DNA from 2 places in the Oribacterium sp. Sow4_G1_1 genome. Region 2 is predicted to be linked to the other one. Evidence: a T-box and tRNA genes for the amino acid it is inferred to sense, from the RefSeq annotation. Region 2 holds a T-box; the other holds one or more tRNA genes.

Region 1 (4,430 bases), on a different contig from region 2:
TCAGAAGTTTCACATCTATCGAAGACCTCTGTAACGGAAAAAGCGTGCTTATTAAGATACGAAATAATGATGGAGCCAATGTGTTCCAGGAAGTCGCACAAAGATTTGACTCATAATAGCCAGAAAGGCCGGTCCGCATCAACTGAGATCAGTTTAGCGGTCCGGCCTTAACTATGCAAGGTTACGAGTGAACAGTAACTTTGTTGATGCTACCCGTAAGCACCAGCAGCTTCTTCACTGGTTCCTGTCCTTTTGTTATCGGAGTATTAACGCCATTTTTAGTGCCAAAATTAACGTCATTTTCGACGCCAATGGCGTTAATTTGTAAATCATCCCCAACTTGGGGACGATTTGCATCTGTAATCAATCGTCCTCAACCTGAGGACAAAATACTGCATCCTTATCCAGTTCATATGTAATGATGAATTCCACCTTTATCTAAAATCTGATGGCTTAAGTTCAGTGTATCGTGAAATCCAAGATTATCTAAATCATTTGTGGCATGGTTCAGTGCATCGGCAAACTTATCTACCATGTCATCGAATCGGCGAAGTGCCATTTTTACGCCGAGACCACATAACTTTGCTTCATTTGCAAAATGATCTCGAGATATTTGGCGGATGTCATAAATCCCATCGATACTAAAGGCCATATTTTCGGTGCTGCGTTCATAAACTACGGTACTTACGATATCATAAGCCGGTGCGATATGAATGGATCGTAAATCTTCGCTATATAGTAGTGAAACATTTTTTATATGATTATCGGTGTTGCCGATAAGATAGTTGAAAACACAAAGATCCCATAATTTCAGCTGGTCATGTAGTGGGTCCGAACAGTTTTTTCGGATCGTATCAAACATTCTTTTGAGATAATGCTGCCCATTTTTTTCATATTTATTTATGGCGGCAATCCCTAATGCCTGTGAAAAATCTTCTTGATGTAAGCGGTACGGAACCGGCATATGATTCAGCATTCTTTTTGAATCCTGCATTTTTCGATCGTAACGCTCAGTTGCAAAAAGAATATCTGCGTCATCACTACCGTTCAATTGTAAAATAAAGCTGTTTGGGACATCAATCCCGACATTCTTTGCGGTCAGCAAACATAATTGCTCATTTGCGACAATTCTCTTTAATCGAACATGGCTCTGCTTTATGATATGTGTGCTTGGTGCATCTCCGATAGGTAAATACCACTGATGTTTCTCATAATCATAATATAAACCGACTTTTCCAGATGCACCAGTGAGCGAAAGATGGGATTTACTTACAAATTCTGCGGATTCGCTTGCGCCTTCCGCCGCAAGTGCAGTTATTTCGTGATCTTCTAAAGGTCTATAAGCTGCTTTGATTTCGCCATTTATCGGATCAACTATTTTAATAGCCCCCAGGCACTCGCTGCCGAGAACGGAAAGAAGTGTCAAGTAATCTGATTCATCAGCGCAAAGTCTCTCTGCGACACATCTGCGTGTAAAACCTTCTGGCAGTAATCCCTCGAAGAAACATTTCGTCTCTTCGGGACTGAAACGCTTTTTCTCGATCGGTAGACTGATCGATATGGGGCGACAGTCAGGTGTCGATAAATAGATATCGTCATACGAAAAAAAAGAATTAGAAGAATCTGTACCGGTAATGTGCCCGACACAGGTGCTGATTCCGCATATTTCCATCATAACAGTAAGATTAAACATGGCTATCCTCGTTTCTCGGCAATGATGTCCATGCCTAAAATGTTTGCAAGGTGTATTGCTTTTTCAAGCTCTGCCGTAGGTTTGCCACGCTCCAGATCAGAAATATAGCTTATACTGAAGCCGGTTAACTCAGCAAGAGTACTCTGCGTATAGTGAAGTTCTTTTCGACGATTACGAATCGCAAGTCCGAAATCGCTTGAATCATAAAGCTTCATAAGGTTGCCTCGATTCTGCCGTACGGCTTATTTTAAAGTTGAGTTTGGTTATTTGGTTCGTACGGCTAAATTATACTTGCATTTATAAATAATGAGCCGTACGGCTAATTTATCACAAATGAATTATATAATTAGCCGTACGGCGTAGTCAAGCGATATACATCATCATTATTCGCACCATTCCGTCAGCAGGTTGCCGTCCCCTTCGGTCCTCTGCCGGATCAGTACACGAGTGAACTATAACCAGTAAACTTGACCGTCAGATCATCGCCTAGAACTGTGTATTCCGGTGCAGAGGAACCCAGCTCTCTGCCATGTTCAAAGACTCCTCTTATATATGGTTTCGTCACTTTATCTTCGCCAGCACGTCTTGGAACTTCGCATAGTTCACCTTCACTCCGTCATTAAAAAATCTCGCCCCACAAAATTTGCACTTTCGCCCCAATTTTTCATGCTGTAAACGTTCATCCAGTGTGAATACACCGTTATGTAACATCGATGGATGAACATACAGAAAGAGCCCGGAAACAACGTATTTACGTCATTTCCGGGCTCTCTTCCAAGTGATTTCTCACCCTATAAAGAAAGCTGGCAACCGGAATCGGACCGGTGACCTCCGCACTACCAATGCGACGCACTACCGACTGTGCTATGCCAGCATTCCGTTCCCTCTCGAGAACTTCTATACTTTATCATGGAGACCCTGCTCTGTCAACCACGAATTTACTTTTTTTGTAAAAAGTTTATGTGGACATTATTTTGCACATAACGGCACGGCGCAGATATACGGATACGGTGCTTATCTGCGTTGTGCAGGGCGTTTCCTGCGTGCTCTTAGCCGAAGCCGATATGAGGGCCAGTTAAGCTGTGAATTATTCCGAGAAAAACTTCGCCTTGATCTTCTCCGTCGGCATCCTCTCGCCGGTCCAGAGCTCGAAGGCAGCTGCGCCCTGGTACAGCAGCATGTTGATGCCGTTGAAGGACTTGAGGCCGCAGGCCTCAGCCATCTCGAGGAGCTTCGTCTTCCGCGGATTATAGATGACGTCGGCGACGACCAGCGGAGCCGCTGCCCGCTGCGTAAGCCAGGACGGATCCTGGATGATGCAGGCATCGGTATGCGGTGCCATGCCGACATTCGTCGCGTTGATGAGGAGACAGGACTCCGCGATCTGCTGCTGCATCACAGCATCCTCATAGTCATAGACCGTGACATGGCAGTGGGTACGTTCGTTCAGCTCGGCGACGACACGAGCGGTCCGATCGTGGAAGCGGCTGGTGGCGCGCTCGAAGACCGCTACCTCGCGGGCACCATCGAGCGCGAGCTGCACGAGGATGGCGATCCCGGCCCCACCGGTACCGAGCAGCGTCACCTTCTGTCCGCGGAAATCGACGCCTTCCTGACGTGCCGACTCCGTGAAGCCGATACCGTCCGTGGTATGTCCCGTCGCCGTGCCATCGTCCTCGAGGACAACGGTATTGACTGAACCGGCGATCTCTGCTGCCGGACTCAGCCGGTCACAGAGCGCGACGGCCTCCGTCTTCAGCGGCATCGTGAGGTTGAAGCCGCGCACGCCCATCCTCCGGAAGCTGTCCATCACGCCGGCGAGCTCCCCCTCTTTCACATCGAAGGCGAGGTAACGGTAGTCGAGCCCGAGCTCCGCGAAGGCCTCGTTGTGCATCGCCGGGGACATGCTGTGCGCCACCGGGCTGCCGAGCAGACAGATCATTTTCGTGCGTCCTGAAATTTCCATATTTCCTCCATCATCCAGAACAGGGAACCCGGCGTCCCGCCTGCGATTCCCTGCCATTTTCTTCCTATACGATTATATGTGGCCAATGTTTACATCAGCCCACATGCCGTCAGTTCAGTCGCTGCCGTACGATTTCGTACGCGAGCACGCCGCACGCGACGGATGCGTTCAGAGAGTCGATGTCGCCCTTCATCGGGATGGAGGCGACCATATCGCACTTCTCCTTCACGAGGCGGGAAACGCCCTCGCCCTCGTTCCCGATGACGAGTCCGATCGCACCCTTCAGATTCAGCTTATACATGAGCTCGCCGTCCATATCCGCACAGACGAACCATATGCCCTCCTTCTTCAGCTCCTCGATGGTCTGGCCGATGTTGGTGACCTTCGCCACACGGGTATGCTCCAGCGCGCCGGCCGAGCTCTTCGCCACGGTCGAGGTCAGCCCAACGGCACGCCGCTCGCGGATGATGACACCATGGGCGCCGGCGAGATTCGCCGTACGGATCATCGCGCCGAGGTTATGCGGATCCTCGATGCCGTCGAGGATGAAGAGGAACGGATCCTCGTTCTTCTCACGGGCAGCGTCGAGCATCTCCTGCACGCTGCTGTAGTGGAATGCCGCAAGGTAGGCCGCTACACCCTGGTGGCTCGCCCCCTGTCCGGCGATCTCATCGAGGCGCTCCTTCTTCACGAATTCCGGCTTCACACCGGCCTTCTTCGCCTCACGTAAAATCGTGGAAATCGGGCCGTCGTGGAGCCCGTCCTGTACGA
Region 2 (4,430 bases):
TGATGGATACGGTGTTCTCCTCTGCCTCGTGATCACCGAGTACGAGGATGTACGGATCCTTGTAGTTCTTGAAGCCCTTGATCTTCGTCTTCATGTTCTTATCGCTGTAGTCTGCCTCGACACGGATGCCTGCGTTCAGCAGAGCCTCCTCTACCTTCTTCGCATAGGCGTTGTGCTCCTCACGGATCGGAACGAGGGCTACCTGATACGGATTCAGCCAGAACGGGAAGTTCCCCTTGAAGTTCTCGATGATGATACCGATGAAACGCTCGAGGGAACCGTAGATCGCACGGTGGATAACGACCGGCATCTGCTGTGTGCCGTCCTCTGCGGTGTAGTTCAGGCCGAAGTTGTGCGGAAGCTGGAAGTCGAGCTGAACCGTACCACACTGCCACTCACGACCGAGTGCATCCTTGATCTGAAGGTCGATCTTCGGGCCATAGAATGCGCCGTCGCCTTCATTGATCTCGTAGCCGCCCTCGCCATACTTCTCGTCGAGGATGGACTTGAGGGATGCCTCTGCACGATTCCAGACGTCGATATCACCCATGAAATCATCCGGTCTGGTGGAGAGCTCTGCACGGTAGGTGACACCGAAGGTCTTGTAGATCTCGTCTGCGATAGAGATAACATCCGCGATCTCATCCTTGATCTGGGACTCCATCACGAAGGTATGGTCATCATCCTGACGGAACTCCTGTACACGGAAGAGACCGTTCATCTGACCGGACTTCTCCTTACGGTGCAGCACATCGTACTCAGAGTAACGGATCGGGAGCTCCTTATAGGAACGAAGCTTACGCTTGAAGGTAAGCATCGCGTTCGGGCAGTTCATCGGCTTCGCTGCCATGGTGTCGATGTTCTCACGGTTGTAAATGACAGAACCGGCCTGGATCTTCGCTACCTTCTTCTCGGCTGCCGCATCCTTATAATCCTCGACCACGTTCTCGATATCCGCGTCTGCCGTGGTGTAGCCGTCGATACCCGGAACGATGAACATGTTGTTGAGATAATGTGCCCAGTGACCGGAAACGAGCCAGAGACGCTTGTTGTTTACGAGCGGCGCTGCGATCTCGGTGTAGCCATGGCGGCGCTGTACCTCACGGCTGTACTGAAGCAGTGCCTGGTACATCTGCCATCCACGTGGCAGCCAGTATGGCATACCTGGAGCAGTCTCGTTGAACATGAAGAGCTCAAGCTGCGCACCGATCTTCTTGTGGTCACGCTCACGCGCCTCCTCGATCATCTTTACGTGCTGCTTCAGCTCATCCTTCGTCGGGAATGCATACACATAGACACGCTGCATGTGGTCACGCTTCTCGTCGCCTCTCCAGTATGCTGCGGAACAGCTGTGAATCTGGTAAGCCGCGCTCATCAGCTCCTGTGAATTCTCTACGTGCGGTCCACGGCAGAGATCGACATAATCATCACCAGTATAGTAAACAGAGATGGTCTCGTCCTCTGGAAGCTCCTCGATCAGCTCGAGCTTAAACTTCTGATCCTTGAAGATCTCCTTCGCCTCGGCCTTCGAAACTTCCTTCCGTGTCCACGGCTCACGACGCTTGATGATCTCACGCATCTTGTTCTCGATGGCCTTGAAGTCCTCTTCACCGATGCTCTTGCCCTCCGGCAGAACGAAGTCATAGTAGCAGCCGTCCTCGATCTGAGGTCCGATGCCGTACTGTACTTCCTTACCATAGATCTCAATCACTGCCTTTGCGAGGATGTGTGCGAGGGAATGACGATACACCTGTAATAACTCTTCCTTTTCCATTTGTTTCTCCTTTGAATGTTTCAAAACCAGCCCTTTGGGTCGGCTGATTTCGTGTCTGGACAACCGGTCCAGTGCCACACAGCGAATCTCTGCCTTAAACAAAAATGCCCCAATCAGCTCTTTCGAACTGATTGGGACGATAGATTCGCGGTTCCACCCAAATTGTCATCTTCCACATATCCTGTGGGCGAATGCTTCTGCACCTGCACAGATGACCACTCTTTCGACGGTAACGTAGTCAACGGGTCCGATTAAGGACCTCTCCGAGGTGGTGTTCATATTTATTTCCTCGACGCCTCGCAGCAACCGGCGTTTCTCTGTATCCGAAATCAAATACTACTGTCCTCTTCAACGATTTCTGTCTATTCAATTGACACAGCCATTGTAGGTTCGGCGCATCGCTTTGTCAAGGGGCTGGCCGGGATTTTGCAGTCACATACGTTGCCGTCCCTCCGAGTGCCCCCTGTCAGGTACAGAGTGCCTTATTTCTCGATTTCCAGACGACCGTCGGCGATGCACTTTCCAGACTGACGGTCAAACAGCAGGATGTGGCTGCCGTGGATGTCGATGCCGGCCTGCTCGCCGATCCTGTAGGCATTGTTCCCGAAGATCACGCCGGTCAGGAGGTAGTCATCCTGCACACAGAGCTTGAGCGTCGATTCCATACCGGTCGGCATGGCACCGAAGATCGTGGTCTGGAGCGCACCCTCCGGCTCGATGTCGATCGCCTCCGGACGGATGCCCAGCACGAGGTCGCGGTTTGTGAGGATCGGATCCTCGAGGATGGAGCTGTCCTCTTCGATGACCTTTTCGATATGGTACTTGAAGACCTCATCCTTGTTGCTCTTCTCGACGGCGTGCTTCTGCTTCAGGCGATCGATTTCTGCCTGCTTCTTCGCGGCGGCATCTGCGTCCCGCTGTGTGAACCAGGTCGGAAGCTCGAGCGCTTCGTTCGGGATGAAGCGTGCATGGATACCATGGAAGATCTCGAGGGCGACGCTGCCGTCTGCACGCTGCTCACCCGTGGCTTCTACGAAGTTGATGGACGGGTTGCCGACGAAATCGGCCGCGAAGAGATTCGTCGGGCGGTTGTAGACCTCGAGCGGTGCGTCGTACTGCTGGAGGACACCGTTGTTGATGAGGCAGATCTTCGTCGCGAGGGTCATCGCTTCCATCTGATCATGGGTGACGTAGACGAAGGTCGATCCGGTCTCCAGGTGAAGACGCTGCAGCTCGTAGCGCATCTCGAGACGAAGCTTCGCATCGAGGTTACTGAGCGGCTCATCCATGAAGAGCACCTGTGGCTCCGGTGCGAGGGTACGGGCGATGGCGACACGCTGCTGCTGACCGCCGGAAAGCTCTGCCGGATAACGATCCATGAACATACCGATTTTTACGACACGGGAAACCTGACGTACACGGCTGTCGATCTCTTCGTCCGTTAATTTCCGGACCTCCATGATCGCGGTGCCGTTCTGTGTGACGTGGAAATGCTCGTCGAGGGTCTGCCCCTTCGCCGCATAGCCTGCATTGATCTCCGCAAGGGTCTTCTCATAGCCGGCACGTGCCGCGTCGGCCGCCTGCTGCGGATCCGCCGCCTCATGAATCTTCAGGTTGAAGAGCTCCTTCGCGCTCATGATGGAGAGGTTGAAGGTGTCGATGAGCTTCACGTAGGCCTTTTCGGTATCGAGCTTTCCGTTCTTATCGCGGCAGTCCTCGATCTGGTCCTTTACCTTCTTTCCACTCTTCAGCGCATGCATGAGATCGGAGCTGACCTTCGCCTTTACGTCGATCCGCGGCAGCTCTTCTTTGATGTTTTTAAGACCGAAGGAGATGTTCTGATACACGGTCATGTTCGGCCAGAGTGCATAGTTCTGGAAGAGGAAGCCGACCTTTCGTTTGTTGGCCGGAACATTGATTCCCTTATCCGAATCGAAGACGACGCGGTCGCCGATTTTGATCTGCCCTTCGGTCGGCGTCTCGAGGCCCGCAATCATACGAAGGATGGTGGTTTTTCCACAGCCGGAAGGCCCCAGCAGCGTGACGAAGGCATTGTCCGGGATATCGAGACTGAGGTCATCGACACCGAAATAGTTTTTCCAGCGTTTGGTGATGTGTGTTAATGTGATGGACGGCATACTTAACCTCCTATTCCGTTATCAAGGCTTGCTCCCGTCAGGACATTGACGAGGGTGTTAAACAGAAGAATCGTCATGATGAGGATCAGGTTGATCGCACTGGAGAAGGCGTACAGACCCATCTCATCGAAGTAATCCAGTGTCGTGGAGAGGATGAAGCCCTGGGTGCAGAGAAGCAGGAACAGGGACAGCTCACGAAGGCAGGTCATGAACGGCAGGGTATAGCCGCTGATGATGGAGCTCTTCTGAATCGGGATGATGATGTTCAGCATCCGCTTATGCCACGGGATATCCTGAATGATGGCGGCCTCTTCGATCTCACCGGAGAGCTGCAGCATCGAGTTCAGGGAGTTTCTGGAGGCGAACGGGATGTACTTGACGACACCCGCGATGATCAGCAGGGTGTAGGTGTTGAACAGGTTCACGTGCTGATTACTGAAAAGGATGAAGAACGCAGCGCCGACCGCGATGGATGGCATCAGGTACGGCAGGAAGGCGACGTTGTTCACGTAGTTCGC

Evidence for each region. A T-box is a leader RNA that pairs with one kind of tRNA and senses whether it is charged. The one in region 2 lies ahead of ACTQ52_RS11565 (threonine--tRNA ligase), so its partner is inferred to be a tRNA-Thr.
Region 1: it encodes a tRNA-Thr, which carries the amino acid that the T-box ahead of ACTQ52_RS11565 (threonine--tRNA ligase) is inferred to sense. The anticodon was not compared.

What each region holds. Positions count from the first base shown of each region.
Region 1 is NZ_JBQKLS010000012.1:99,195-103,624, reverse strand. Features, by position in the region: gene ACTQ52_RS09040 (IS66 family transposase) at 1-116, shown strand, start outside; gene ACTQ52_RS09035 (hypothetical protein) at 182-367, opposite strand; gene ACTQ52_RS09030 (HipA domain-containing protein) at 410-1,693, opposite strand; gene ACTQ52_RS09025 (helix-turn-helix domain-containing protein) at 1,696-1,908, opposite strand; tRNA gene ACTQ52_RS09020 (tRNA-Thr) at 2,495-2,567, opposite strand; gene aroE (shikimate dehydrogenase) at 2,781-3,659, opposite strand; gene rlmB (23S rRNA (guanosine(2251)-2'-O)-methyltransferase RlmB) at 3,769-4,430, opposite strand, start outside.
Region 2 is NZ_JBQKLS010000025.1:15,014-19,443, forward strand. Features, by position in the region: gene ACTQ52_RS11565 (threonine--tRNA ligase) at 1-1,774, opposite strand, end outside; T-box leader at 1,904-2,135, opposite strand; gene ACTQ52_RS11570 (ABC transporter ATP-binding protein) at 2,257-3,912, opposite strand; gene ACTQ52_RS11575 (ABC transporter permease) at 3,915-4,430, opposite strand, start outside.